3 regions of the Terrabacter ginsenosidimutans genome follow, and region 1 is predicted to be linked to each of the others. Evidence: predicted binding sites of a transcription regulator. Region 1 holds the regulator's gene; each other region holds the start of a gene.

Region 1 (13,107 bases):
CTCACGCTTCGCAGCCGCCAGCTCGCGCCGCTCGTCCGTCTCCCACGGCAGGGCCCTCTCGGCGGCCGGGATGCCCGACTCGTCGGTGTCCTCGCGATAGAGCGTGTGGTGGTGGTGGGTGATGCCGGCGACGGCCCGTAGCGGCCCGTCGCCCTCCTTGGCGAGCTCGACGTGGGTGCGCAGGTCGACGATGTCGGTGACGCCGTACCGGGTCACGAGGGCGTCGACGGCCTCGGGGGAGAGGTCCTGGAGGTTGTCCGAGCGAAGCAGGCGGCGCGGGCGCACGGTGTCGCCTGCGGCAGTCGCCAGGCCTCCGAGGTCACGCATGTTGACGACGCCGTCGAGCTCGATCCAGTTGGGGAGGTACACCCGGTCAGCCTATGCGAACGGGATAACGGGTTGCGGGGATGTGGCTACCGTCGGATATCTTGACATCGAGAGACAATTGGACGAGAAGGACGAGCCGTGACGTCGAGCACCACCCCACCGCTGGCCCCTCCCCTGACCCGCCGAGGAGTCCCGGTCGACCGCGACCTGCGCATCCTCGCGCTCGGGTCGTTCGCCAACCGTTTCGGGGCCGGCGCCGTCCTGACGACGAGCGCCCTCTTCTTCACCCGCCAGGTCGGCTTCAGCGCCACCGAGGTCGCCCTGGCGATGTCGGTCTCGGCCGTTGTGGGCATCGTCATGCAGGTGCCCGCGGGCCACCTCGGTGACACTCGTGGCCCCCGACGGGTGCTCACCGCCTTCATGGTCGGCGCCGCGATCTTCAGCGCGCCGCCGGTCCTCGCCACGACCCCGTGGGCGCTCGCCCTCCTGCTCGGCGTCCTCGCCTTCTTCGAGCGGGGCGCCGGAGCGGTCAACCAGGGCGTCATCGCCCAGCTCGCCACGGGCGGGCGCGGCGTGCTCTTCAAGGCCTACCTGCGGGCCGTCACCAACACCGCACTCGGGCTGGGGTCGGTCTTCGGGGGAGCGGCCCTCATCATCGACGAGCGCTGGGCCTACGTCTCCGTCTTCGTCCTCAACGCCGTCTTCACCGGCTTCGCCGCGTGGAACACGACCCGGCTGCCCGACATCGCACCGCACGCACGCCCGGCGGGTGAGCCGCGGCTCGCCGTCGTCCGCGACTGGCCCTACGTCGTCATCACCGTCATCACCGGCCTGTTCTCGCTGCACTTCTTCGTCATGGAGCTCGGGCTCGCGCTCTACGTCTCCGCGCGCACCGCCGCTCCCACCGTCATGGTCGCGATCCTGCTGATCCTCAACACCGCCGCCGTCGCGCTCTTCCAGGTGCGACTGTCCCGTCGCGCCGACTCCGTCGAGGCCGGGGCGCGGGCGCTCGTGCGCGGGGCCTGGTGGATCGCAGGAGGATTCGCCATCGTCGCCTTCGCCGACCGGGGCAGCAGGTGGCTCGCGATCGGGGCCCTCGTGGCGGGCTCCCTCGTCCACGTCGTCGGCGAGATGATCGGCTCCGGGGGGCAGTGGGGACTGCAGATGGGGCTCGCGCCGCACGAGCGGCAGGGGCAGTACCAGGGCTTCGCCGGGCTCGGCTTCAGCGTCCTCGCCGTCGTCGCCCCGCCGGTCGTCACCTACTTCTGCGTCGACCTCGGTGAGACGGGCTGGCTCATCCTGGCCGCCTTCATGGTCGTCATCGCGCTCGTGTCGGTGCCGGCAGCGCGCTGGGCCCTGGCCTCGCGGGCCCGCTACGGCGTCACGACGCACTCGGGCTGAGGGCTCGGGGGAGCGGTCACCGCCGCCGCACCTCGACGGTCAGGATGCTGATCGACTGGAAGGGTGGCCCGTCGGACCTGAAGTCCTCACCGCCGATGCGCGCGATGTGCTGCACGATGTCCAGGCCCGAGGTGACCCGCCCCACGAGCGAGTAGACCGGAGCACCCGGCGAGACCGTGAAGTCCCGGTGGACGATGAAGAACTCTCCGGACGTGCTGGGGAAGCCGTCACCGCGGGCCACCCCGACGTCACCCACCCGGTAGGTGACGCCGGCAGGGACGTTCTCGAGGGGCAGGTCGTAGCCCGGGTCGGCGGTGCTGCGCCCGGTCGGGTCGCCGCACTGCAGGAACGCGGTCGGCGCGGGCCGCGTGGTGAGCCGGTGGCAGACGCTGTCGGTCCAGTAGCCCGCGCGGGCCAGCGTGACGAAGGAGGCGACGCTCCTCGGGGCACGCCCGCCGTCGAGGAGCAGCGTGAGGTCCCCGCAGGTCGTGTGCAGGACGGCGGTCCACGCAGAGTCGGCGGCGACGGACGGAGGCGGTGGCGACGTGAACGTGGGATGGCTCGTCGGCGCGGGCGGGGGAGGTGCACACGTCACCAGGGACGCCGGCGCCGTCGCGACTCCCTGTCCCCCTTGCGGCTGGGTGAGCCCGACGAGCCACGCCACGGCTGCGAGGCAGACCATGATGAGCACCGCGGCCACGATGGGCCGCAGCGGCCTGCGGCGCGACGGCTGCGCATCCGCCATGAGGGCAGCGTACGACGTGGACGGGACACCCCTGCCGGGCTGGGACAATGGAGGTATGCCGCCCTCCGCCCTCCCCGACGGCGACCCCGCGCCCGCCACGGGTGAGCTGCCTCCAGCAGCCCTCGCGGACGTGTCGCAGACCGACCTCGGCATCTACGTCCACGTGCCCTTCTGCACGGTGCGCTGCGGCTACTGCGACTTCAACACCTACACCCTGACCGAGCTCGGTGGTCCCGGTGCCAGCATCGGCATCGACACCTATGCCGACGCGGCCGTGCGCGAGCTCGACCTCGCCCGCGCGGTCCTCGGCGACGAAGCCCCCGCCGTGTCAACGGTCTTCGTCGGTGGAGGCACTCCCACCATGTTGAGGTCGGGCGACCTCGTGGCGGTGCTGGACGGCATACGCAAGCGATTCGGACTGGCGCCGGACGCGGAGGTCACGACGGAGGCCAACCCGGACTCCGTGACCCCGCAGTCGCTGCAGGAGCTGGCGGACGGCGGCTTCACGCGCGTCTCCGTGGGAATGCAGTCGGCCGTGCCGCACGTGCTGCGCACCCTCGAGCGCACGCACGACCCGGACAACGTCGCGCGGGCCGTGGCAGCCACGCGGGCCGCCGGCATGCAGGTGAGCGTCGACCTCATCTACGGCACGCCGGGGGAGTCGCTCGAGGACTGGCGGCGCAGTCTCGAGGCGGCCATCGCGCTGGAGCCTGACCACGTCTCTGCCTATGCCCTCGTCGTCGAGGACGGCACCAAGCTCGCCGCGCAGGTGCGCCGGGGTGTCGTGCCGGCACCGGAGGACGACGACGAGGCCGACAAGTACGAGCTCGCGGACGAGATGCTGTCCGCCGCGGGTTTCGGGTGGTACGAGGTGAGCAACTGGGCCCGCTCCGAGCGGCAGCGGTGCCGGCACAACGTCGCGTACTGGGCCGGCACCAACTGGTGGGGTGTCGGGCCGGGCGCGCACAGCCACGTCGGGGGCGTCCGCTGGTGGAACGTCAAGCACCCCAGTGCATATGCCGCCCGGCTGGGGGCGGGACTCTCTCCTGCCCAGGCGCGTGAGACCTTGACGGACGACCAGCGCTACGACGAGCGTGTGCTGCTCGGCACACGTCTCGTGCAGGGGCTGCCGGTCTCGGATCTGCGAGGATCGGGACGCACTGCCGTGGCCGGCCTCATCGCCGACGGGCTCGTGGACGGGGTGGCTGCCCTGCGGGACTCCCGGCTCGTCCTGACCCGGCGCGGGCGTCTGCTCGCGGACACCGTGGTGCACCGGCTCCTCGCCGCCTGAGGGGCACCGACGAAGAAGGGCGCCATGAGCGAGACCGTGTCGACGACGACCCCCACCACCCAGACGAGCCGCCCGCCCACGGGCGGTGGGACGACACGTCGCGCGTCGCCGGCCGACGTGGTGGCTGCCGCGCGACGGGCCTTCGACGGCGGTGTGACCAAGCCGCGGCAGTGGCGGGTGTCCCAGCTGCGGGCGCTCCGGACGCTCCTCGTGGAGCACGAGCACGAGGTCGCCGCCGCCCTGCACGCCGACCTGGGCAAGAGCGCGACCGAGGCATGGGTCACCGAGACCGGCTTCGTCGTGCGCGAGATCGACCACACGCTGCGCCACCTGCGCGCGTGGACGGCGCCGCGTCGGGTCCGGGTGCCGCTCTCGCTGGCCCCGGGTCGCGCCAAGATCGTGCGCGAACCGCTCGGAGTCGTGCTCGTCATCGCGCCCTGGAACTACCCCGTGCAGCTGTGCCTGGCGCCGCTCGTCGGCGCCCTCGCTGCCGGCAACGCCGTCGTCCTCAAGCCGAGCGAGGTCGCCCCGGCCACGTCGGCGCTGCTGGCGCGACTGCTCCCGATGTACCTCGACACGTCCGCGGTGCACGTCGTCGAGGGGGCCGTCCCCGAGACGACCGAGCTGCTCGCCCAGCGGTTCGACCACATCTTCTACACCGGCAACGGCGTGGTCGGCAGGATCGTCCTCGAGGCCGCCACCCGCCACCTGACCCCGGTGACGTTGGAGCTCGGCGGCAAGTCGCCGGCCTACGTCGCCGACGACGCCGACCTGCGCGTCACGGCGCAGCGCCTCGTGTGGGGCAAGTTCACCAACGCCGGCCAGACCTGCGTGGCGCCGGACTACGTCATCGCGAGCCGTCCCACCCTGGAGGCGCTCAAGCCCCTGCTCGTCGAGGCGATCCGCGCAGCCTTCGGCCCGGACCCCTCCACGTCACCGGACTACGGGCGCATCATCGGCTCCCGGCACTTCGACCGCCTCACCGCGCTCATCGACCCGGCGCGCGTCGTCAGCGGCGGCCGTTCCGACGCGTCCACCCGCTACCTCGAGCCGACCGTCGTCGACGTGGTGGACGCGGACGACCCGCAGGAGCTCGTCATGCGTGACGAGATCTTCGGTCCTCTCCTGCCGCTGGTTGCGGTCGACGGCCTCGACGCGGCCGTCGACTTCGTCAACCGTCGGGACAAGCCGCTCGCGCTCTACGTCTTCACCACCTCCGACGTGGTGCGGCGACGGTTCGAGCGCGACACGTCCTCGGGCGCGCTGGCCTTCAACGTCCCCCTGGCCCACCTCGCCGTGCCCGGGCTCCCCTTCGGCGGCGTCGGCCCCAGCGGCACCGGCGCCTACCACGGCGAGCGGTCCGTCGAGCTCTTCTCGCACGCGAAGTCGGTCTTCTCGCTCCCCACCCGCCCGGACCTGACCGTCTGGGTGCGCCCGCCCTTCTCGTCGGCCAAGGAGCAGGTGATCAGGCGGGTCGCCGTCCCCGGGCGGCGTCGCCGGACGTCGCCGCCTCCAGGGTGAATGACAGCGGTGTCATTAGCACACGTGTGACCAGATGGCGCGGAAGTCACGCTCGTGTCGCATGGGATTTTTGGGAATGGAGTCATTTCCCGGTGTGATTGTCCTAGATTGCGGGGTGCACCCCACGGCGATCACGGGAGACACACATGCCTTCGGCCACCCACGACCAGGCGCGTCCGGCCTCCGGCCTCCCCCCGCTCTCGTCCCGGCGTCGACCCGGTCGAGCCGTCACGGTGCTGGTCAGTGCTCTCGTCGTGCTCCTCGCTGCCGTGGGGCTGGCCGGCCCGGCCCGGTCCTCCGAGTGGACCGTCCTGTGCACGGGCTACGACGCGTGTGCCAAGGCCGGCTACTCCAACGCGGGCTACCCGGACCACAGCACCACGAGCTACTGGAGCCAGTCGACCGGCCACAACTGCACCAACTACGTGGCCTACCGCCTCGTGACCAACGGGCTGCCGAACAAGCGGCCCACCCAGCTGTCCGGCAACGCCTACAACTGGGGTTCCGCGTTCGCGACGCAGACCGACGACGCGCCCGCCGTGGGCTCGGTGGCCTGGTGGGGGACGTCGTTCTCGAGCACCGGCCACATCGCCTACGTCGAGAAGGTCGTCTCGGCGAACCAGATCCTCGTCTCCGAGGACAACTGGGGCGGCGACTTCCGGTGGCGCTCGATCACCCGCTCGGGCGGCCTCTGGCCCGCAGGCTTCATCCACCTCGACGACCAGGGCCCGAAGGTCGCCGCGCCGGCCGACTACCCGACCTACCGCCCGGTGACCCCGACCCGGATCGTCGACACCCGCAGCTCGCTCGGGGCCAGCGGTCCGCTCGCGGCGGGCAGCGACACGAGCATCCTCGTCGGCGGCCGCGCCGGGCTGCCGAAGACTGCCGTGGGAGCCGTCGTCGTCAACGTCACGGCCGTGCGTCCGCAGGCGGCGGGCTGGCTGCTGACCTACCCGTCGGGCAGCTCGCCGGCCGCCTCGTCCACCCTCAACTACGACGCCGGGGCCACCGTGGCCAACCAGGCAGTGGTCGGCGTCGGCAGCGACGGTCGCATCCGACTCAAGGTCAGCCAGCGCACCGACGTCCTGGTCGACGTCGTCGGGTGGTACCCCGCCTTCGGCAACCTGTCCACGACGACGCCGACGCGCATCCTCGACACCCGTTCGGGTCTGGGCGCGCCGACGGGCCGACTCGTGCCGGGTGGCCGCATCGACCTCGCGGTCACGGGCAGCGCGGTGGTCCCGACCTCGGGTGTCGACTCCGTGCTGCTCAACGTCACTGCCGCGCGACCGACCAAGGACGGCAACCTCGCGGTCTGGCCGACGGGCACCACGATGCCGAACTCGTCCTCGCTCAACTTCTCGACGGGGTCGTCCGTCTCCGGACTCGTCGTCGCCAAGGTCGGCAGCAACGGCCGGGTGAGCATCCGCACCTCGGCGGCCACCGACGTCGTCGCCGACGTCGTCGGCTGGTACCCGTCCGGGGCCGACTACGACGGCCTGACGCCGGCCCGGCTCCTCGACACGAGGAACGGCACCGGCGCCGCGTCGACCGGCGCGCTCGCCGCGGGCAGCGTGCAGCGCCTCAAGGTGACAGGGCGCGGTGGCGTGCCGTCGACCGGGGTCAAGGCCGTGGTGCTGACCGTCGTCGTGACGGGGCCCCAGGCGCCGGGCTACCTCACGGCATACCCCTCGGGGACGAGCCGGCCCACGACCTCGAACATCAACTACGTCGCGGGCCAGACCATGGCCAACACCGCGGTCGTCGCACCGAGCGCCGACGGCTACGTCGACCTCTACGTCTTCGCGTCCACCCAGGTCGTCGCGGACGTCCAGGGCTACCTCAGCCGCTAGGTCGGGGGCTACGACCCGGGCTCGGTGACGAAGTCGATGAGCTCCTCGACGCTCGCGAGGAGCGTCGGCTCGAGGTCCGCGTAGGAGCGAACCGTCCCGAGGATGCGTTTCCAGGCGTGGGCGATGTCGGCCTGGCTCGCGTGGGCCCAGCCGAGCTCGGCGCAGATGCCGTGCTTCCAGGACGTGCCGCGGGGGATGACCGGCCACTGCTGCCAGCCGAGCCGCTCGGGGCGCACGGACTGCCACACGTCGACGTAGGGGTGGCCGAGGATCCGGACGTGCCGGCTCAGGCCCGGGAGTGCCTGGGCCTGGGCGACGATGCGCGCCTCCTTTGTGCCGGGCACGAGGTGGTCGACGAGGACGCCCAGCCGCCGCCCCGGGCCGGGCTGGAACTCGGCGATGATCCCGGCCAGGTCGTCGACACCGTCCATCAGCTCGACGACGACGCCCTCGACCCGCAGGTCGTCGCCCCAGACCTTCTCGACGAGCTCGGCGTCGTGCCGGCCCTCGACGTAGATCCGCGAGCCGCTCGCCACTCGGGCGCGGGCGCCCTCGACGGCCACGGAGCCGCTCGCGGTCCGGGAGGCCGCGCGCCGCGCCTCGGCGAGGGCGGCTCCCGCGGCAGCCTGCGGGGGAGTGAGCGTGACCGGCGCCCCGTCGACGAGGAAGCCGGGGCCGAGGGGGAAGGCCTTGGTGCGCCCGCGGCGGTCCTCGAGGTGCACGACGTGCATCCCGCCGGCCTTCTCGACGCGGACGACGGCGCCGACCCAGCCCGTCTCGACCTCCTCGACGACGAGGTCGGGCTCGGCCGGGGTGGGGGTGGACCGGCCGCGCCTCGGGGCACGCCAGTCGCCGTTGAGCACGTCTGATCCGTAGCGATCGTTGGGGGACACGACTAGCGAGGGTATGCCGCGTCTCGGGCCGACGCACGGATGCCACGCGGGTGCCGCGCGGGTCCCACAGGGGTGCCACGCGTGCCACGGGGTGCGGCGCCGCGGTGACGGGTGACCGACGCGCGTGCAGCCCCGTCGGGGAGGGTGCGACGGCGCATACGGTTGGATGAAATCGGAGATCCGCGGGGCACGACGTAGACTTGGCACTCGTCGATCGAGAGTGCCAGACCCGATCCCGGACCCGTGAAGGAGGGACGATGAGCGAGGACCGCAGGCTGATGGTGCTGCGCGCGATCGTGCAGGACTACGTCCAGACCTCCGAGCCGGTCGGGAGCAAGGCGCTCGTCGAGCGCCACCACCTCGGGGTGAGCGCGGCGACGGTGCGCAACGACATGGCCCTGCTCGAGGAGGAGGGACTCATCCATGCGCCGCACACGTCGGCGGGCCGAGTGCCCACCGATGCGGGCTACCGCGTGTTCGTCGACCGGCTCAGTGCCGTCAAGCCCCTCGGGCAGGGCGAGCGCCGCGCCATCGGGCAGTTCCTGCAGGGCGCCGTCGACCTCGACGACGTCGTCGACCGGACGGTGCGCCTGCTCGCGAGCCTGACGCGACAGGTCGCCGTGGTGCAGTACCCGTCCCTGACCCGGTCGACGGTGCGGCACATCGAGCTCGTCCCGATGGGCTCCTCGCACCTGATGATCGTCCTCATCGTCAACACGGGCCGCGTCGAGCAGCGGGTCGTCGACACCGGACGCGTGCTGGCCGACCCCACCGGTGAGGCTCTCGTCGCCTCGATCCGGTCGCGCATCAACGAGGTGGCCGCGGGCGTGCCGTTCACGGTCGCTGCGACCCGGTTGCGCCGCCTCGTCGGTGAGGCCGACGGCGCCGACCGCGCCGCCCTGGAGGCCGTCGTCTCGGCGCTCGGCGACGCGCTCGTCGAAGAGCGCGAGGAGCGCGTCGTCCTGGCCGGACAGGCGAACCTCGCTCGCGCCGGCAGCGACTTCCCCCGCTCCATCGGCCCCATCCTCGAGGCCCTCGAGGAGCACGTGACCCTGTTGCGCCTGCTCGGCCAGCTGGGCGACGACCCCGAGCTCGTCTCGGTGCGCATCGGCTCCGAGAACCCCGTGACCGGGCTGCAGTCGACCTCGCTCGTGTCGATGGGTTACGGCTCCGGCTCCGAGCGGGTGGCGAGCCTCGGGGTGCTCGGCCCGACCCGCATGGACTACCCCACGACGATGGCATCGGTCCGCGCCGTCGCGCGCTACGTCACCGAGATCCTCGACGAGAACCAGGCCACCTGACCCCGCACCACCTCGGCCAGTCCGCCGGCGCACCGCCGCACCGGAACCGAAAGCACCACGTACCAAAAGGAATCCCAGCTTGAACGACTACTACGCCGTCCTCGGTGTCTCGCGCGATGCGAGCCAGGAGGAGATCAAGAAGGCCTACCGTCGACTCGCCCGCAAGCTGCACCCGGACGTCAACTCCGGTGCCGACGCCGAAGAGGAGTTCAAGCGCGTCTCGCAGGCCTACGACGTGCTCTCCGACCCGCAGAAGCGCCAGTCCTTCGACATGGGCGCCGACCCGTTCGCGACGGGCGGAGGCGCCGGCTTCGGTGCAGGACAGGGGTTCTCGTTCAGCGACGTCATGGACGCCTTCTTCGGGGCAGGTGCCCAGGCCGGCACGCGCGGCCCGCGCTCGCGCGTCCAGCGTGGGCAGGACGCACTCGTGCGCCTCGACATCGACCTCTCCAAGGCCGTCTTCGGCTCGGAGGAGGAGCTGACGCTCGACACCGCGGTCGGCTGCATCCGCTGCGAGGGTGACGGCGCCGAGCCGGGCACGGGTCGCCAGACCTGCCCGATCTGCAAGGGCGCCGGCGAGGTCCAGCAGATCCAGCGCAGCTTCCTCGGCCAGGTCATGACCTCCCGACCGTGCGTCAACTGCCAGGGCTTCGGCTCGACGCTGACCGACCCCTGCCACGACTGCTCGGGCGACGGACGCGTCCGCACGCGCCGCTCGCTCAAGCTCAAGGTGCCGGCGGGTGTCGACACCGGCACGCGCATCCAGCTGACCGGTGAGGGTGAGGTCGGGCCCGGCAACGGCCCCAAGGCCGACCTCTACGTCGAGATCCGCGTCGTCAACCACGAGACCTACACGCGCCGGGGCGACGACCTGCACTGCAGCGTCGAGCTGCCCATGGCTGCGGCCGCGCTCGGCACGAGCTTCAAGCTCTCCACGTTCGACGGCATGCAGGACCTCGAGATCAAGGCCGGCACGCAGAGCGGTGACGTGCTGACGCTGCGCGGTCTCGGCGTCACCCACCTGCGCCACGGTGGTCGGGGCGACCTGCTCGTCCACGCCACGGTGCAGACCCCGACGCGGCTGACCGAGGAGCAGCAGGAGCTGCTGCGCCAGTTCGCCGCGCTCCGCGGCGAGGAGCGTCCCGAGGGGCGTCTGCAGCCGGCCAACAAGGGCCTGTTCGGCAAGCTGCGCGACGCCTTCAAGGAGAAGTGAGCAGCACGTGAGCGCCCGGTGACGCACCAGCTCTTCCTGGGCGACCCGACCGCTGTGGCTGGGGCCGTCGTGGGGTCGTCGCTGCTGCTCGACGGCGACGAGGGCCGCCACGCTGCCGCCGTGGTCCGCCTCCGAGCGGGCGAGCACTACTTCGTGGCCGACGGAGCCGGCCGCCGCGTCCTGCTCGAGGCGACCGATGTCGACCGTTCATGGGTGCGAGGTCGGGTGCTCGACGTGACCGAGGAGCCGGAGCCTGCCCCGAGGCTCGTCCTCGTCCAGGCACTCGCCAAGGGCGACCGCGACGAGCAGGCCGTCGAGGCTGCCACCGAGCTCGGTGTCGACGAGGTCGTCCCGTGGCAGGCGGAGCGTTCCGTCGTCGTCTGGCGGGGCGAGCGCGCCGCCAAGTCGCTGGCCAAGTGGGCCGCCGTCGTCGCCCGCGCGACCAAGCAGTCCCGCCGAGCCCGTCTGCCCGTGACGTCCCCCGCCGTCGGGCTCACGCAGCTCGTCGCCCGGGCCGAGGCCTCGGCACTGACGCTCGTGCTCCACGAGGACGCGACCGTGCCGCTGGCCTCGGTCGGGCTTCCGGAGTCGGGTGACGTGCTCGTCGTCGTCGGACCCGAGGGCGGCATCACCGCTCGAGAGCTCGAGGCCCTCACCGCTGCTGGTGCCCACCCGGTGCGCCTCGGGTCGACCATCCTGCGCGCGTCGTCCGCCGGTCCAGCGGCCCTCGCGGTCCTCAGTGCGCGCACCCGCTGGACCTGACGGCATACGCCCGTTTCTCGTTCGAGGTGACACCGGCGGCCTCGTGGCTGTGCGACCACCCCGAAGCAGGGGAGGGGTCAGCGGGCGGTCAGCGTGACGACCTGCTCGGCGCTCGTCGAGCCGTCCTTGGCGCTGCTCTCGAAGACGCGCAGCACGTAGGCGCCGGACGCGAGCGGCTTCGTCGTCGTGAAGCGGTAGGTGCCGCGGGCCGGGGCTGCCCCGGAGGCGGTCGTGAAGCCGCTGTCGACACGGCGGCCGGCGCGGAGCAGCTCCCACTCGACGTTGGCCTCGAAGGTGCTGGCGACGCCCTTGACGGCGAGCGGCCTGCCGGTCCGGACGACCGAGCCCCGGGCGGGCTCGTCGACCCAGATGGGCGCCACCTGGTCGAGGACCGCAATGGGGTCGGTGGGCCGGTCGTACGTCCCCGAGACCGGGTGCCCCGGCGAGACCGCGGTCCCGCCGTCGGCGAGCTCGAACCGGACAGGAAGCGCTGCGCCGAGCGCGGCCTGCACCGTCCACACGAGCTGCTCGGTCGCGAGCGGCGAGGTGTCCCGCGTGCCCGACGAGAGGCGCACCGTGATGATGCGGTCGCCCCGGGTCACCGACTCGGGCGAGACCCCGGTCCAGGCGGAGTGGTAGCGCGTGCCGGCCGGCGCCGGACCCATGGCCAGCCGCAGGGCCGTCAACGCGGTGCCGACCGGGACCGCGGGGACGGGAACCTGTGACGGCACGAACTCACGGAACAGGCGCTGCTGGCCGCTCCCGGTCGCCACGGGACCGAGGTAGTAGACGGGCACGCTCGCCGTGGTCGTCGCCGGAGGCCTGACCGTCGTCGCGGGCGGGGAGGCCGAGGGCGTCGAGGGCCGGGCGGCGGTCTGGGTCGGCACGCTGGTGGGACCGTTCGAGGGTGTCGAGGAGGAGCCGAGAGGGCTGGGGGTCCCGACGGCGGTCGACGTGGCGGCGACCGGTGGCGTCTGCCCCGGCGGACGGTTGACCGCCCAGACGGTGCCGGCCACCAGGACCGCCGCTGCTGCCGCCGCTGCCGGCAGGACCCAGCGGTGCTGGCGGCTCCCGGCCGAGTCCGAGAACCCGGCGGAGCCGGTGGCGGAGTGCGCGTCCGCGAGGATCGCGCCGAGGCGGTCGCCGGGGTAGATGGAGCGGGCCTCGTCGTCGAGGGCCCGACGCAGGCGGTCCTCCACGGGCGCCAGCCCGGCACCGATGACGGTCGGCTCCTCGCCGGGTCGTGTCGGGTCCGTGTTCATGACTGCTCCAGGGGTTCGATGGTGCGGCGCAGAGCCGTCAGGCCCCGGTGGGCGTGCGTCTTGACGGCGCCGGGGGAGATGTCGAGGGCATGGGCGATCTGGGCCTCGGAAAGGTCGGAGTAGTAGCGCAGGACCAGCACCTCGCGCTGGCGCGACGGCAGCGCTCGCAGGGCGTCCAGAACGGCGTCGCGCTCGGCGCTGCGGACCGCCTGGGTCTCGGCACTGCCATGGCTGCCCCGGCCGGGTGCGTCGGCCGCAGCCGCGTCTCGGGCGTTCTGCCGGTCGACGACCACAGCATGGCGCTGCACGGACCTGCACCCGTTGACCACGGCGGTCTGGAGGTAGCCGACGACCCGACCGCCGTCCCGGATCGAGGCCCAGCTGCGGTGGGTCGCCACGAAGGCGTCCTGCACGACGTCCTCGGCGGCGAGCTGGTCTCGCAGGAGGAGCCACGCCAGGCGGACGAGCCGGTGCCAGTGCGCTCCGTAGAGCTCGGTGATGGCGACGTCGGCGTCGGTCGGCAGCTCGGACGACTCGG
Region 2 (4,030 bases), on a different contig from region 1:
GGTGAGCGCAGTAGGGGAGTGCGGTGGATGTCCGGCACCAGGCGCCGGTGATCCACCGCAATCGGCAGGGCAGTCGGCCGAGGTCAGGCGACGGGCGGGGTGAGGTGCTCCCAGCCGCGGCGGATCGCGGACTCGAGGTGGTCGAGCGGGTAGGGCAGGCGCGGGTCCGGGTCGCGCAGCGCCTCCTCGAGCGAGGCCGCACCGAGCCGGCGCTCGCGGATCACCGCCGCGACGGAGGCGATCTCGTCGCGCTGCCGGGTCACGAACGCCTCGTCGACCGGACGGCCGTGGCCCGGCACGACCACCGTGCTCTCCGACACCTGGACGAGGTGGGAGCTCAGGGTGTCGGCCCACTCGAGCGGCCAGCAGTCGTGGCCGAACGACGGGTGCGCGCTCTCCTCGACGAGGTCGCCGAGGAACATCACCTCGGTGTCGGGGACGAGCACGGCCACGTCGCCGTCGGTGTGGCCGCGGCCGGCATACGCCATCGTGACGACGCGGTCACCGAGGTCGATGGTCGCGTTGGAGCCGAACGTGCGGTCCGGGCCGCGCACGACCGTCGCCATGACCTCGGCGGCATCGCGCTCGGTGTAGCCGTACTCCGGCCCGGCGCCGGGATCGGCGCGGAAGGCGGCCTTGATGTGATCGGCGGCGGTCTGGGTGGTGCGCCCGACGTTGTCGTGGGCGTGCACGATGGCCGTCTCGAACGCGGCGTTGCCGAAGGTGTGGTCGAAGTGCACGTGCGAGCTGACGACGTGGCGCACCTCGATGTCGCGGCCGAGGCGGCGGATGTCGTCGAGCACCTGGGCGCCCTGGACGTCGCTGGCCCGGGTGTCGACGACGACGGCCCCGTGACGCCCCAGGACGAGTCCGACGTTGACGTCCCACTGGCGGTAGCGGGCGACGAAGACGCGGTCGGCGACCTCGACGAACCCGCCCGTGGTCGGGCCCGGCGCGCCTCCGGCGGCAGGCGCGGTCATGCGGACTGCCGTGGTGTGATCCACGTCTCGACGGGCATGGATCCACCGTAGCGGCCACGGCTCGAACAGGCGCGAGACGTCGGGTTCGTCTACGTTGGTGACCCATGTCGACCGAGTTCCGCTCCTCCACGCACGGTTCGAAGTCCCGACGCAAGCTCGTCGTCGCCGCCGTCCTCGCGGCCGTGGCCCTGCTCACCACCGGCGCCGTCGCCTACTGGTCGGGCGACAGCTGGAGCGAGCAGGCGATGGCCTCCGGCGGGTTCCCCGGCCTGCCCGGCGGCGACTGGGCCAGCACGTCGACCGACGACGGCTGGGGCTCGCCCGACTCCTCCGACCCAGCCAGCGCGACCGGGACCCCCGGCGCGGCCGGTCGGACGAGCAGCCGCCCCGCGGCCACGGCCGTCGTCGACCCCGCCTCCGCCCCGACCTCCTCGGTGCCCACCGTCACGGCGCCGGCGCCGTCCCCGAGCCAGGCCACGACGGCCCCCGCGCCCACCTCGACCGCGGCGCCCAGCCCGACCCGCGACAACCCCGGGCCCAAGCCCAAGCCCACGTCGACGAAGAAGCCCCGCCCCACGTCGAGCCCGTCGCCCACGTCGAGCAGCGGCGGCTGCGTCCTGCTCATCATCTGTCACTAGCCGGCACGAGCCGGCTCGTCGGCGCTTCATGGCAGCCTGTCGCCATGGACTGCGTCTTCTGCTCGATCGTCGCCGGTGACGTTGCTGCCGACCTCGTGCTCGACGAGCCGGACCTCGTCGCCTTCCTCGACCGCCGCCCGGTGTTCAAGGGGCACGTGCTCCTCGTGCCGCGGCAGCACGTCGACACCCTGCTCGACCTGCCCGCCGAGCTGCACGCCACGCTGCTCGGCGCGGCCCAGCGCCTCGCCGCCGCCGTCGTGGAGTCCCTCGGTGCGCAGGGCAGCTTCGTCGCGATGAACAACGTCGTGAGCCAGTCGGTCCCGCACCTGCACGTCCACGTCGTTCCGCGCACCAAGGGCGACGGGCTGCGCGGCTTCTTCTGGCCGCGCACGAAGTACGCGTCCGAGCAGGAGTCGGTGGAGTATGCCGCGCGCATCGCAGGTGCGCTCGCGCCGGCACCGGGCGCCTGAGCCGAGCACACGGCATACGCACGACCAGAGCGTGCCGAACGTTTGCACTCTCACCCCGAGAGTGCCAATAATGGCGTTAGCACTCTCCCAGTGGGAGTGACAGAAATGGGCCGTATGCCGAGGGGCTGGGTCCGCAGCTACCTGAAGCTGGGGAGACCGGTCCCGTCCGTCGCGGGCGTCATGCGGTCCACCACCAACGTTTCGTGTGGGAGGAACCACCCGAATGGCCAAGACCATTGCTTTTGACGAAGAGGCACGCCGCGGTCTCGAGCGGGGCATGAACATCCTCGCCGACGCAGTCCGCGTCACCCTCGGCCCGAAGGGCCGGAACGTCGTCCTGGAGAAGAAGTGGGGAGCCCCCACGATCACCAACGACGGCGTCTCGATCGCCAAGGAGATCGAGCTCGACGACCCGTACGAGAAGATCGGCGCGGAGCTCGTCAAGGAAGTTGCCAAGAAGACCGACGACGTCGCCGGTGACGGCACGACGACGGCGACCGTGCTCGCCCAGGCCATGGTGAAGGAAGGCCTGCGCAACGTGGCCGCCGGCGCCAACCCGATGGCCCTCAAGCGCGGCATCGAGAAGGCCGTCGAGGCCGTCACCGCCCGCCTGCTCGAGCAGGCCAAGGAGATCGAGACCAAGGAGCAGATCGCCTCGACCGCCAGCATCTCGGCGGCCGACGAGGAGATCGGTGGCCTCATCGCCGAGGCGATGGACAAGGTCGGCAAGGAAGGTGTCATCACCGTCGAGGACTCCAACACCATGGGCCTCGAGCTGGAGATGACGGAGGGTATGCGCTTCGACAAGGGCTACATCTCCGCGTACTTCGTCACCGACACCGAGCGCATGGAGGCCGTCCTCGACGACGCCTACGTGCTCGTCGCGAACTCCAAGATCGGCAGCATCAAGGACCTCGTCCCGCTGCTCGAGAAGGTCATGCAGTCCGGCAAGCCGCTGCTGATCATCGCCGAGGACATCGAGGGCGAGGCCCTCGCGACGCTCGTCGTGAACAAGATCAAGGGCACGTTCAAGTCCGTCGCCGTCAAGGCTCCGGGCTTCGGCGACCGCCGCAAGGCCATGCTCACCGACATCGCCATCCTCACCGGTGGTCAGGTCATCTCCGAGGAGGTCGGTCTCAAGCTCGAGAACGCCACCCTCGACCTGCTCGGCCGCGCTCGCAAGGTCGTCGTCACCAAGGACGAGACGACCATCGTCGAGGACGCCGAGGACCGCTCGCAGATCGAGGGCCGCATCGCCCAGATCAAGGCCGAGATCGAGAAGTCGGACTCCGACTACGACCGCGAGAAGCTCCAGGAGCGCCTCGCCAAGCTCGCCGGTGGCGTCGCCGTCATCAAGGCGGGCGCGGCCACCGAGGTCGAGCTCAAGGAGCGCAAGCACCGCATCGAGGACGCCGTCCGCAACGCGAAGGCTGCCGTCGAGGAGGGCATCGTCGCCGGTGGTGGCGTCGCTCTCATCCAGGCCGCCAAGGCGCTCGACGAGCTCGTGCTCGAGGGTGACGAGGCGACCGGCGCCAACATCGTGCGCGTCGCAACCGAGGCCCCGCTCAAGCAGATCGCGATCAACGCCGGTCTCGAGGGTGGAGTCGTCGCGGAGAAGGTGCGCGGCCTGCAGGCCGGGCACGGTCTCAACGCCGCCACGGGTGAGTACGTCGACCTGCTGGCCGCCGGCATCATCGACCCGGTCAAGGTGACGCGCTCGGCGCTGCAGAACGCAGCCTCGATCGCGGCGCTCTTCCTCACGACCGAGGCCGTCATCGCCGACAAGCCCGAGAAGAACGCGCCGGCCATGCCCGGTGGCGACGACATGGGTGGCATGGGCGGCATGGGCTTCTGAGCCCACCGGTCCAGCACAGCACCACAGCACCACACGTTCGAAGGGCGGCTCCTCCTCGCGGGGGAGCCGCCCTTCGGCGTCTGTGGG
Region 3 (13,107 bases), on a different contig from region 1:
CGACGTCCCCGCCCTCCTCGGTCCCGCCGTCGAGCTCTCCCCGCACCTCGCCCCCGGCAACCGGCCCTGGACGGACGACGCGGCCCCCCACCGGCGCCGGTCCCGCACCGACCTCGTACCGCTCGACCGTCGTGCACCACGGCAGCGACCACCCCGACGACCTCGTCCTCGACGCGTCAGGGGCGCTGCTCTACAGCGACTACACCAGCGGAACGATCAGCCTGTTGCGCGCAGACGGCACGAGCACGGTCATCCACCGCGGCCTCGACGGTCCCGAGGGCCTGGTCCTGCTCGCCGACGGCACCCTCGTCGTCGCCGAGGAGAACACGAACCGGGTGCTCGCGTTCGCGCCCCGTGCCTCCCGCGCGCACGTCCTGACGACGTTGCCCGGCCGGCCGGTCAAGGTCACCTGCCATGAGGGTGTCGACGGGATCGCTTGGGACGCAACCACGCACACCCTCGTCGTGCCGGACCCGGTCACCGGCGCCATCTACCGGATGGCCCCGGACGGCTCGAACCGCACCCGGCTGTCCGGCGGTTTCGTGCACCCGGTCGGTGCGGCGGTCGGTCCCGACGGCTCGGTCTACGTCGCGGACGAGTGCGGCGGCGACGTGTGGCGACTCGGCGCGGATGGCAGCCACACTCGCGTCGCGCGCGCCAGCATGCCCGACGACCTCGCCCTCGACGGCCACGGCAACCTGCTGGTGACGGACGTCCGGCACGTCCGGCACGACCTCCGACGGTGGCCGCTCGCCGGAGGCCCCTCCACGGTGCTGGCCCGCTCCGGACTCATCGAGCCGCAGGGCCTGCTCGTCGATGCGGCGGGACGCATCTACGTCTCGGACGACCAGACCGACGTCATCCTGCGCCTGACGCCCACCGGCTGAGGCTCGCGCCCGGGGTCAGGCGTCGACGAGGCGGTAGGCCTCGCCCTGGGCCGGCCGCCGGTCGGTCTCACCGCGAGCCGGCCACAGCGACACCGCGCGCTCGGCCTGCGCCGTGATGGTCAGGCTGGGGTTGACGCCGAGGTTGGCCGACACCGCCGACCCGTCGAGCACGTGCAGCCCCGGGTAGCCCCACACGCGCTGGTAGGGGTCGATGACGCCGGTCTCCGGCGAGTCGGAGATGACCGCCCCGCCGAGGAAGTGCGCCGTCATGGGGATGTCGAGGACCTCGCCGATGGACGAGCCGGGCCACGCCCGCTCTCCCGTGGCGCGCTCGAGACGCGAGGCCATCGCCCGCACCGCCACGTTGCCCTCGGGGATGTAGGTCGGGTTCGGCTCGCCGTGGCCCTGCTCCGACGTCAGCCCCCACCCGAGCAGGCCACGCCGGCGGCGGACGGAGATCGAGTTGTCGCTCGTCTGCATGACGAGGGCGATGACCGTGCGCTCGCTCCAGCGCCGGGTCGACAGGGACCGGGCGAAGACGAGCGGGTGTCGCCCGGCCGTGCCGACGAACCGCAACCACCGTGGTATGCCGCCACCGCCGTCGACCTGCATGACGGCGAGCGCTCCCATGAGGTTGGAGCCCTTGCCGTAGCGGACGTTCTCGACGTGCGTGGTGTCGGTGACGTGGAAGCTCGACGTGATGGCGACGCCCTTGGTGAGGTCGACATCGCCCGGGACCCGGGAGGTCATCGCGCCGCCGAGCGCCTCGGAGTTCGTGCGGGTCTGCTCCCCGAGCCGGTCGGACAGCCGTGGCAGTCCGAGCCCCTCGGGCTGCGCCTTCATCGCCTGCAGCAGCTGCGCCGTGCCCCAGGCACCGGCCGCGACGACGACCTGCGCGGCCGTGACCGTCCGCTCCCCCGCCCGGCGCCGGCTCCACGCGCCGCTGCGGACGGTCGTGACGGCATACCCCTGCTCCGGCGCAGCCGGGTCGAGCGGGCGCACGCGGGTCACCGTGCGCAGCGGCTCGATCACGACCCCGAGCCGCTCGGCGAGCGCGAGGTAGTTCTTGACGAGGGTGTTCTTGGCGCCGACGCGGCAGCCCACCATGCAGTTGCCGCACTCGGTGCAGCCGGTGCGCTCGGGTCCTCGGCCGTCGAAGTAGGGGTCCGGGACCCGCTTGCCGGGCTCGCCGAAGAAGACGCCGACGGGCGTCTTGCGGAAGCTATCGGCGACCCCGAGGTCCGCCGCGGTGTCGCGCATCAGCTGCTCGACCGGGCCCTCGCACGGGTTGACCGTGACGCCGAGCATGCGCTGGGCGGTCGCGTAGTGCGGTGCCAGCTCGGCCTGCCAGTCGGTGATGTGACCCCACTGGCGGTCGCGGAAGAACGGGACCGGCGGCACGTAGAGGGTGTTCGCGTAGTTGAGCGACCCGCCGCCGACGCCGGCGCCGCCCAGGATGAGGCAGTGGGGCAGCCGGTGGATGCGCTGGACCCCGAAGAGGCCGAGCCGCGGCGCCCACAGGTAGCGCCGCACGTCCCAGCTCGTCCGGGCGAAGTCCTCGTCCTCGAAGCGGCGCCCCGCCTCGTAGACGTGGACGCGGTAGCCCTTCTCGGCGAGGCGCAGCGCGGCGACGGACCCGCCGAAGCCGGACCCGATGACGACGACGTCGTGGTCGAACTCCATGCCCCCACCCTAGGCAGAGCGGGGGCGAGAGGCTACCGGCAGTAACCTTCGCCACACGTCCCCGGTGACGAGCCGCCGGTCAGTTGCCGAGGTAGGGCGACACGACGACCTCGACACGCTGGAACTCCTTGACGTCGGAGTAGCCGGTCGTGGCCATCGCACGCTTGAGGGCGCCGATGACGTTGGTGGCCCCGTCGGCCTGGCGTCCCGGACCGAAGAGGACCTCCTCGAGCGACGCCTGGCCGCCGAGGGCGATGCGCTCACCACGCGGCAGCTGCTGGTGGTGGGCCTCCGGACCCCAGTGGTAGCCGCCGCCGGGAGCGTCCGTCGCCCGGGCCAGCGCCGCGCCGAGCATGACGGCGTCGGCGCCGCACGCGACGGCCTTGACGATGTCTCCGGACGTGCCGACCCCGCCGTCGGCGATGACGTGGACGTAGCGACCGCCGGACTCGTCGAGGTAGTCGCGACGGGCGGCGGCGACGTCGGCGACGGCCGAGGCCATCGGCGCGTGGATGCCGAGAGCGGTGCGCGTCGTGTGGGCCGCGCCCCCGCCGAAGCCCACGAGGACACCGGCTGCACCGGTGCGCATGAGGTGCAGGGCGGCCGTGTAGGACGCGGCCCCGCCCACGATGACGGGCACGTCCAGCTCGTAGATGAAGCGCTTGAGGTTGAGCGGCTCGGCCCGACCCGACACGTGCTCGGCAGAGACCGTCGTGCCCCGGATGACGAAGAGGTCGACGCCGGCGTCGACGACCGTCTTCCAGTGCTGCTGCGTGCGCTGCGGCGAGAGCGCGCCGGCGACGGTGACGCCGGCCTCACGCAGCTGGCGCAGCCGCTCGGTGATGAGCTCGGGCTTGATCGGCTCGGCGTAGATCTGCTGCATCCGGGCCGTCGCGTCCTCGGGACCGATCTCGGCGATCTCGCGCAGCTGCGCGGTCGGGTCCTCGTAGCGGGTCCAGAGGCCCTCGAGGTCGAGGACGGGCAGGGCGCCGAGCTTGCCGAGCACGATCGCGGTCTCGGGCGAGACGACGGAGTCCATCGGGGCGGCCATGACCGGGATGTCGAAGTGGTAGGCGTCGATCTGCCACGACACCGAGACCTCCTCCGGGTCCCGCGTGCGCCGCGAGGGCACGACGGCGATGTCGTCGAAGGAGTAGGCGCGCCGTCCGCGCTTGCCTCGGCCAATCTCGATCTCGGTCACCGACCGATCCTATCGACAGCCGGGCGCCGTTCCTCGCGCTCGTCCGGGCCGGGGCCGGATGCGCGCCGGCGAGCCGGCCACGCGTCAGCGCCGGACGTATCAGCACATAAGACGCGGGCACTGACCCACATGGCACACGGAACAGCAGATGCGGGCGTCCTCACGCCACAGTCCACCTTCTACGAGCAGGGCCGGTTCGGCCGCCTGTTCCCGACGCTGCCGCCCTTCTCCGCCGACACGCCCACCGTCCGCCGAGCCCTCCTGGAGCTCGGCAGGCCCGGCGGGATCATGGACGCGCAGGAGGGCACCGATCCGGTCGCGCTCATCGTCGACCCGACGCAGAGCGCGCACAACCCCAACAACCCCGACCTGACCGCCGGCATGACCTTCCTCGGCCAGTTCCTCGACCACGACATGACGTTCGACCCGACGAGCTCGCTCGCGCGGCGGCAGGACCCAGAGTCGATCCGCAACTTCCGCATCCCGGCGCTCGACCTCGACAGCGTCTACGGCGGCGGCCCGGGCGTCAGTCCCTTCCTCTACGACCACGCGGTCGACGGCGGCGCCACGAGCTTCCTCGTCGAGGCCATCCCCGGATCCGATGCCGTGTCCCTCGGGGGGACCCGGACGGACCTGCCCCGCAACGCCCAGAACGTCGCCCTCACCGGGGACCCCCGCAACGACGAGAACCTCATCGTCAGCCAGCTGCACCTCGCGATGCTCCACTTCCACAACCGGGTCGTCGCCGACGTCAAGGCCGACCTCGGCGCGGTCCTCACCGTCGAGGAGGTCTTCGCCGAGGCGCAGCGGCTGGTGCGCTGGCACTACCAGTGGATGGTGCTGCACGAGTTCCTGCCCAAGACCGTGGGCACGCAGACGGCCTCGGACGTGCTGACCCACGGCCGCACGTTCTACGCCTGGCGCAACGACCCGTACATCCCCGTCGAGTTCTCCGTCGCGGCCTACCGCTTCGGCCACTCCCAGGTGCGCCCGTCGTACCGCGCCAACTTCGGCACGTCCGCGACCGACCCGAGCCAGCAGTTCTTCGCCCTGATCTTCGACCACACCGTCCCGGGCGGCACGGCCGACCCGGCGGACCTGCGCGGCGGCTGCCGTGCCCCACGACGCTTCGTCGACTGGCAGACGTTCTTCGACTTCGGCGACGGTCGCGCCCGGCCCAACAAGCTCATCGACGTGACGCTCTCGTCGCCCCTCTTCGCGCTCATGGGCCAGTCGACCGGGACCCCGGTGTCGCTGGCGCAGCGCAACCTGATCCGCTCGCTGACGATGAAGCTGCCCTCGGGGCAGGCGGTCGCGCGGGCGATGTCGCTGCCGGTGCTCGCCCCGGCCGACCTCGCGGACCTCGCGCCGCTGCACCTCGACCTGCGCACTCCCCTGTGGTTCTACATCCTGCGCGAGGCCCAGGTCGTCGCCCAGGGCCGGCACCTCGGGCCGGTGGGCGGCCGGATCGTCGCGGAGGTCCTCCTCGGGCTCGTCGAGGGCGACGCGGACTCCTACCTCGCGCAGGACCCGGGCTGGACCCCGACCTACGGCACCGCGAACGACTTCACCATCGTCGACCTGCTCACCGCGGCCGGCGTCGTGGCCACCTTCTGAGCGGCCGGTGGCTCACCGTCCGACGACGTATGCCGTCCCGCTCGGTCGCGGGACGGCATACGTCATCGTCGGCCGGGCTCAGCCGACGGTGTAGTTGGGCGCCTCGACCATGCCCTGGATGTCGTGCGGGTGGCTCTCCTTGAGCGAGGCCGACGTGATGCGCACGAACTGGCCCTTGTCCTGCAGCTCCGGGATGGTGCGTGCGCCGACGTAGAACATCGACTGGCGCAGCCCGCCGAGCATCTGGTGGGCAACCTGCGCGAGCGGGCCGCGGTAGGCGACGCGCCCCTCGATGCCCTCGGGAACGATCATGTCGTCGGACTCGACCTCGGCCTGGAAGTAGCGGTCCTTGGAGTAGGACTTCTTGCCGCGCGAGCTCATCGCGCCGAGCGAGCCCATGCCGCGGTAGGCCTTGAACTGCTTGCCGTTGACGAAGATCAGGTCACCGGGGCTCTCCTCGCAGCCGGCGAGGAGCGAGCCGACCATGACCGAGTCGGCCCCGGCGACGATCGCCTTGGCGATGTCACCGGAGTACTGCAGGCCCCCGTCGGCGATGACCGGGACGCCGGCGGGCTTGCACGCCTGTGCCGCGGCGTGGACGGCCGTCACCTGCGGGGCACCGACACCGGTGACGATGCGGGTCGTGCAGATCGAGCCGGGACCCACGCCGACCTTGACGGCGTCGGCGCCGGCGTCGACGAACGCCTGGGCGCCCTCGCGGGTCGCGACGTTGCCGCCGATGACCTGGACGTGACGGGTGGCGGGGTCGCTCTTGAGGCGCTGGACCATCTCGATGAGCAGTCGCACGTGGCCGTGGGCCGTGTCGGCGACGAGCACGTCGACGCCGGCCTCGATGAGGGTCGTCGCCCGCTCCCACGCGTCGCCGAAGTAGCCGATGGCCGCGCCCACCATGAGGCGGCCGTCGGCGTCGTTGCTCGCGTCGGGGAACTGCTCGCCCTTGACGAAGTCCTTGACCGTGATGAGCCCGGCGAGGTGGCCCTCGTCGTCGACGATCGGCAGGCGCTCGCGCTTGTGCTGGCGCAGCAGCGCCGTCGCCTCGTCCCGACTGATGCCGACCGGACCCGTGATGAGCGGCATGGGGGTCATGACGTCACGCACGAGCGTCGTCGCCCACTCGGCGACCGGCGTGAAGCGCAGGTCGCGGTTGGTCACCATGCCGATGAGCTTCTTGTCGTCGCCGATGACGGGCAGGCCCGAGACGCGGTACTCGCCGCAGATCGCGTCGAGCTCCTCGAGGGTGCGGTCGGGGCCGATGGTGATCGGGTTGGAGATCATCCCGGTCTGGGTCCGCTTGACGAGGTCGACCTGGTAGGCCTGGTCCTGGATCGAGAGGTTGCGGTGCAGGACGCCGAGGCCGCCCTGGCGGGCCATCGCGATCGCCATCCGCGCCTCGGTCACGGTGTCCATCGCCGCGGAGACCAGCGGCGACCGGATCGACAGCTCGCGGGTGAGGCGGGTCGTCGTGTCGATGTCGTTGGGGGCGAGGTCGCTGTAGCCCGGCAGGAGGAGGACGTCGTCGTACGTCAGCCCCATCGAGGCGAAAGCAGCGGGCACGTCAGACGATCCGAGGCTCATTGCCCGATTCTACGGGCTGCCGGGATGACGTCCGCACACGCGTCAGGAGGCGGGGTCCCCGGTCGTGGGAGCGCTCGGGACGACGCCGTCGGCGAGAGTGTCGAACACGCCGGTGACGCTTGCCCCGGCCGTGCCGACAGCACCGGTCGTGGGCCTGGGAGCGGGTGTCCTGCTCCCCCTCGGCGGACTGGTCGGGCTGACGCCGGTCGAGCGGGCCTTCGAGGTCGTGGTGGTCAGCGGGGCGAGCGTCGTCTGCGGGGCCACCGCCTCCGGGCTGGGTGTCCCCGTCGGGGAGGAGGTCAGGGTGGGGGAAGGGGTGGAGGCCGGGGTCGGCTTCTTGCCGCCCTTGGTGCCAGGGGTGTCGGGTGTCGGCTTCTTGCCGGTGTTGGCCGTCTGGGGCGTCCCCGTCTGGGCGCCGCCGCCCTGGTCGGCCGAGTCGCCCTGGTCGCCGTCCTGTCCGGTCGTCCCGCCGGCCTCCGAGCCGGCGGCACCTGTCTGACCGTTGCCCTGACCGTTGCCCTGGCCGTTGCCCGTCGCTGCCTTACCGCCCTGGCCGTTGCCCGGCTGCCCCGTGCCGACCCGGCCCTCGAGGGCGACGCCCGGCAGCACTGCGCCGGCTGCTCCGTGCTGCGCCGCGACCATCGCCGCCGGCAGCAGCACGATGGTGCCGTCGTCGCGACGGGCGAGGACGAGTCCCCTGGCCTGCCTGGTGCCGGACGTCTGCGGCAGACCCAGCCGGGTCAGCAGTGCGCTCGAGGCGTCGCTGCGGGCGCTGTCATCCATCATCCTGATGATCCGGGCGCGCTCGGCCTGGCTCGGGCCGTTGGACGGGAGGGTGACGGCCGCGGCGACACCGGCGCCGGAGGCGGCCACCGCGAGGGCTGCGAACGCCCCGAAGTAGCGGTGCTTGTTGGCGATGCGGCGGCGGCTCGTGCGTGACGGCAGCGGAGTGTCGGCCTGGGCGGCGAGCGCACCGAGCAGCCCGGCGAGGGGCTCGGAGCCCGCGTCGACCCGGCCGGCGAGGCGGTCGAGGAAGAGGTCGTCGGCGATGAGGTCGCTCATGGGAGACAGGTCGTTCATGCCACGTCACCCGCCCCGGCCTGGGCGATCATGGCTCGCAGCTTGGTCAGCGCCCGGTGCTGAGCGACGCGGACCGCACCGGTGGACATCCCGAGGGCGGCGGCGGTCTCGTCGGTGCTCATGCCGACGGCGACGCGCAGGGTGAGGATCTCGCGCTGCTGTGCAGGCAGCTGCTGCATGAGCGTCATCGCGGCCGCGGCGTCGTCGCGCATGACGGCCAGGGACTCGGGCGTGGGCCCGTCGTCGGGGCCGTCGGGCAGGTCCGCCACGGGCGAGGGTGCGCGCATCGCGGCGCGCTGGGCGTCGGCGAGCTTGCGAGAGGTGATCGTGTAGACGAAGGCCTCGAAGGGCAGGCCACGCTCCTCGTAGGTCGGCAGGGCGGTCACGACAGCCATGCACACCTCCTGAGCGACGTCCTGGGCCGTGTCCTCGGCGCCGAAGCGGCCGAGGCGGACGCGGGAGTACCGCAGGGCCATGTCCCTGACGCGGGCCAGCAGCACGTCGCGCGCGTTGGAGTCACGCGCGGCGAGCGCCGCAAGCTCACGAAGCGATGGAGCGTCCATCCGCTCCATCGCACCAACACCACCCGGCGTTACGCCGGTGTGTGTGGACCACCCAAGACCCATGAGAGTCGTCGTCCCCCCGAACTGTCGTCTGTGCTGGTGACGCCGTCGTCTGCGCCCCGGTCGAGCTGGTCGGGTTGGCCCGGAGCGCACCCATGCTAGTGGGCGATGGCGCCTCCCGGGACGAGCGCGACGCCCGCAACTCCCTTCGAGGACGAGCATGCCATCCAGATGGCAATTCTTGAACAAGTCCTTAAGATTCCGCTCTTTATCCGTGATCGGGGGCGCGGTTAGCGTCGATTCCGCGGTCCCGCACCAGATGTCGTGCACCGAACGGGCCGGTACGACACGGCGGCAACCCCGCCCCACCGAGAGACGAGTTCATGGCCGAGATCACCCGCCTACCCGGACCGGTTGCCGACCTCTGGGACTGGCAGCTGGACGGGGCCTGCAGAGGCGTCAGCCCCGAGGTCTTCTTCCACCCCGAGGGCGAGCGTGGACCTCGCCGCCGCAACCGAGACGCGCAGGCCAAGGCCGTGTGCGACGCGTGCCCTGTGCTGACGCAGTGCCGCTCGCACGCCCTCGAGGTCCGCGAGCCCTACGGCGTGTGGGGCGGGCTGACGGAGTCCGAGCGCGAGGTGCTCTACGACGGCATCCAGCAGGCCTCCTGAGTCCCTGACGGCCGCCGGCACACGTCGCCGGCGGCGCGAAGCCCCTCGGCCCACCGCGAGACACGACGGGGTCGCGGAGGTCGAGCAGCAGCGAGGGCCGCTCCCCATCGGGGAGCGGCCCTCGCCGTATGTCCGGCAACGACCGGGGCGCCCTCAGGCGACCCCTGTCGTATGCCGTGTGGTGCGGTTCGTCAGGTGACCTCAGTGGCCGTGGCCGTGACCGTGGCCGCCGGCCTCGGGCTCGTCCTCGGGCTTGTCGACGACGAGCGTGTCGGTCGTGAGGATCATCGACGCGATGGACTCGGCGTTGCGCAGCGCCGAACGGGTGACCTTGACCGGGTCGATGACGCCGGCGGCGATGAGGTCGCCGTACTCGCCCGTGGCCGCGTTGAGGCCCTGGCCGAGGGGCAGCTCGGCCACCTTGGACGTGACGACGTAGCCCTGCAGGCCGGCGTTCTCGGCGATCCAGCGCAGCGGCTCGGCGACGGCCTTGCGCACGATGGACGCGCCCGTGGCCTCGTCGCCGGTCAGCTCGAGGGCGTCGATGGCCGAGGCGGCGTGGATGAGGGCGGTGCCGCCACCGGCGACGATGCCCTCCTCGATCGCGGCCCGCGTCGCGGAGATCGCGTCCTCGATGCGGTGCTTCTTCTCCTTGAGCTCGACCTCGGTGTGCGCGCCGACCTTGATGACGCAGACGCCGCCGGCGAGCTTGGCGAGACGCTCCTGGAGCTTCTCGCGGTCCCAGTCGGAGTCGGTGCGCTCGATCTCGGCCTTGATCTGGTGGACGCGGCCGGAGACCTCGCCCTCCTCGCCGTTGCCGTCGATGATCGTCGTGTTGTCCTTGGTGAGGACGACGCGGCGGGCCTGGCCGAGGACGGTCAGGTCGGCCTGGTCGAGGCTCAGCCCGACCTCGGGCGCGATGACCTGGCCACCGGTGAGGATGGCGATGTCCTGGAGCATGGCCTTGCGGCGGTCGCCGAAGCCGGGGGCCTTGACGGCCGCGACGTTGAAGGTGCCGCGGATCTTGTTGACGACGAGCGTCGAGAGGGCCTCGCCGTCGACGTCCTCGGCGATGATGAGCAGCGGCTTGCCCGACTGCACGACCTTCTCGAGCACGGGGAGGATCTCGGCGACCGAGGAGATCTTGCCCTGGTTGATGAGGATGTAGGCGTCCTCGAGGACGGTCTCCATGCGCTCGGTGTCGGTGACGAAGTAGGCCGAGAGGTAGCCCTTGTCGAACTGCATGCCCTCGGTGAACTCGAGCTCGGTCGCCGTCGTCGAGGACTCCTCGACGGTGATGACGCCGTCCTTGCCGACCTTGTCGAACGCCTCGCCGATGAGGCCACCGAGGGTGGCGTCCTGGGCCGAGAGCGTGGCGACGGAGGCGATCTCGTCCTTGCCGTCGACCTCGCGGGCGTTCTCGAGGAGGCGGTCGTTGACTGCGGTGACAGCCTTGTCCATGCCGCGCTTGAGCGCGGCGGGAGCGGCACCGGCGGCGACGTTGCGCAGGCCCTCCTTGACCATGGCCTGGGCGAGCACGGTCGCGGTCGTCGTGCCGTCACCGGCGACGTCGTTGGTCTTGGTCGCGACCTCCTTGGCGAGCTGGGCGCCGAGGTTCTCGTACGGGTCCTCGAGCTCGATCTCGCGGGCGATGGTCACGCCGTCGTTCGTGATCGTGGGGGCGCCCCACTTCTTGTCGATGACGACGTTGCGACCCTTCGGGCCGAGCGTCACCTTGACGGCGTTGGCGAGCGCGTTGACGCCGCGCTCGAGCGACTTGCGTGCGGAGTCGTCGAACTCCAGCTGCTTGGCCATGATGTTCCTTTGGCTCGGATTGCGTTGCGGTGCTTAGGGATTCCGGGCAGACCCGGGTCAAACGAGACGCACCCCGGCGAGACCCCAGCGGGGCTCACCGGGGTGCGTTCACGGCATACGGCTGATTCAGCCGACGATGGCGAGGACGTCGCGCGCGGAGAGGATGAGGTACTCCTCGCCGCCGTACTTGACCTCGGTGCCGCCGTACTTGCTGTAGATGACCTTGTCGCCGACCTTGACGTCGAGCGGGACGCGCTCGGTGCCGTTGTCGTTGAAGCGGCCGGGGCCGACAGCGAGGACCTCGCCCTCCTGCGGCTTCTCCTTGGCCGTGTCCGGGATGACGAGGCCGGAGGCAGTGGTCTGCTCGGCCTCGAGGGACTTGACGACGATGCGGTCTTCGAGCGGCTTGATGGCAACCGACACGGTGGTGACCTTCCCTTCGGGACAGTCGAAAGAATGACTACGGACTGTGGGCTCTTCGAGGCTGGCCGCCGTCGCGGGGGTCGACCTCCCTCGATGAGGGCGCTGGCACTTTCAGGTCGAGAGTGCCAACAAGAAGAAATCTAGGTTTGCGGTTAGCACTCGGTCAAGTCGAGTGCCAATACTCGGGTGCTCGCAGGGCCAGCGGCTCTGCGTCCCCGGGCACTCCGAACGGCCCGCACCGGCGGTTGCCGGGCCGGCGACTGCGAGGATGAGGCCATGGATGCCGCGATGGTCGACCGCCTGTCCGCGGGCGAGGGCTGGGCGCTGCTCCAGTCGCTGCCGCCCTACGACGAGAGCGGGTCGCTGCACCTGCAGGGCCGCCTGCGCGAGGCCGGCTTCGCGCCGGACCTCGTCGCAGCCGCGATGACCCAGTCGCGGCTGCGAGCGCGCGGCGCTGCGAAGTTCGGCGACTTCGCCGCCGGGATGCTCTTCACCCCCGACGGGCTCGAGCAGGCAACACGTCTGGCGATCGCCGCGAGGCACGCCCACCGCTACGCCGCTGCCGGGGTCCGGGACGTCTACGACCTCGGGTGCGGGCTCGGCTCCGACGCCATGGCGTTCGCCGGACTCGACCTCACCGTCCACGCCGTCGACGCCGACGACACGACGGCACGCATCGCGGCCGTCAACCTGCGCCACTGGCCGTCCGCGCGGGTCACGCACGCGCTCGCCGAGGACGTCCAGCTGCCGCAGGGGGAAGGCCGACGCCACTTGGGACTGTGGCTCGACCCGGCCCGGCGCGTCACCGGCGTCGCCGACATCAGCGGCCGCACCAAGCGCGTCTTCTCGCTCGACGCGATCTCGCCGTCGTGGTCGCAGGTGCTGGCCTTCGCCGAGCAGGTCCCGGCGACCGGCGCCAAGCTCTCCCCCGCCTTCCCCCACGGCTCGGTGCCTCGCGGCGCCGAGGCGCAGTGGACGTCCTGGCACGGCGAGGTGCTCGAGTGCGCCGTCTGGTGGGGGCCGCTCGTTGCGACGTCCGGACGCACCGCCGCCGTCTGCACCGAGTCCTCGACGTCGGTCGTCACCGAGGACGATGCGTTCGACGGCGGCCTCCAGCCGGGGCTGACGTCGATCAACGACGTCGGCGAGTGGCTCTACGAGCCGGACCGCGCGATCATCCGGGCCGGCCTGACGGGGGCACTCGTCGCCGCGGTCGACGGTGCCGAGCTCGCCACCGGGGTCGGCTACGTGACGAGCGGCCGGCCGCGTGAGCTGCCGTGGGCCCGCCGCTTCCGGGTGGTCGAGGCGATGCCGCTGTCGACGAAGCACCTGGCGCGCTGGCTGCGCGACCACGGCCACGACCGGGTGACGATCAAGAAGCGCGGCGTCACGCTCGACGCGGACCTGCTCCGGCGCCAGCTGAAGATGACCGGGCGCGGCAAGGGGGGCTCGGAGGCGACCCTCGTGCTCACGCGTGTGGGCGGCAGCCAGGTCGCTCTCGTCGTGACGCCCGCCTGACCCGGGTCGACGGTCTGCGTCGGGTGCGGCATCGCCGGCTGGGTCCGGCGACC

The links. The regulator HrcA, encoded in region 1, represses chaperone genes, less so after heat shock. The targets are predictions, from matches to a motif close to TTNGCACTCGNNNNNNNCGAGTGCNAA.
Region 2: groL (chaperonin GroEL) is a predicted target of HrcA. The motif match lies at 2,165-2,191, and genes of this name have one in related genera.
Region 3: groES (co-chaperone GroES) is a predicted target of HrcA. The motif match lies at 11,689-11,715, and genes of this name have one in related genera.

Annotation. Positions count from the first base shown of each region.
Region 1 covers NZ_BAABDC010000002.1:605,624-618,730, forward strand. Annotated here, with positions in the region: gene ABD831_RS08780 (tyrosine-protein phosphatase) at 1-369, opposite strand, end outside; gene ABD831_RS08785 (MFS transporter) at 466-1,728, shown strand; gene ABD831_RS08790 (peptidylprolyl isomerase) at 1,745-2,473, opposite strand; gene hemW (radical SAM family heme chaperone HemW) at 2,529-3,764, shown strand; gene ABD831_RS08800 (aldehyde dehydrogenase family protein) at 3,789-5,285, shown strand; gene ABD831_RS08805 (CHAP domain-containing protein) at 5,432-7,138, shown strand; gene ABD831_RS08810 (DUF3097 domain-containing protein) at 7,147-8,031, opposite strand; gene hrcA (heat-inducible transcriptional repressor HrcA) at 8,289-9,332, shown strand; gene dnaJ (molecular chaperone DnaJ) at 9,412-10,545, shown strand; gene ABD831_RS08825 (16S rRNA (uracil(1498)-N(3))-methyltransferase) at 10,564-11,307, shown strand; gene ABD831_RS08830 (Gmad2 immunoglobulin-like domain-containing protein) at 11,385-12,569, opposite strand; gene ABD831_RS08835 (SigE family RNA polymerase sigma factor) at 12,566-13,107, opposite strand, start outside.
Region 2 covers NZ_BAABDC010000001.1:197,850-201,879, reverse strand. Annotated here, with positions in the region: gene ABD831_RS01025 (MBL fold metallo-hydrolase) at 84-980, opposite strand; gene ABD831_RS01020 (hypothetical protein) at 1,085-1,618, shown strand; gene ABD831_RS01015 (HIT family protein) at 1,663-2,088, shown strand; gene groL (chaperonin GroEL) at 2,312-3,943, shown strand.
Region 3 covers NZ_BAABDC010000005.1:197,568-210,674, forward strand. Annotated here, with positions in the region: gene ABD831_RS15930 (SMP-30/gluconolactonase/LRE family protein) at 1-887, shown strand, start outside; gene ABD831_RS15935 (GMC oxidoreductase) at 903-2,570, opposite strand; gene ABD831_RS15940 (GuaB3 family IMP dehydrogenase-related protein) at 2,650-3,771, opposite strand; gene ABD831_RS15945 (peroxidase family protein) at 3,901-5,388, shown strand; gene guaB (IMP dehydrogenase) at 5,467-6,984, opposite strand; gene ABD831_RS15955 (hypothetical protein) at 7,027-8,046, opposite strand; gene ABD831_RS15960 (sigma-70 family RNA polymerase sigma factor) at 8,061-8,627, opposite strand; gene ABD831_RS15965 (WhiB family transcriptional regulator) at 9,011-9,298, shown strand; gene groL (chaperonin GroEL) at 9,500-11,113, opposite strand; gene groES (co-chaperone GroES) at 11,240-11,536, opposite strand; gene ABD831_RS15980 (class I SAM-dependent methyltransferase) at 11,813-13,054, shown strand.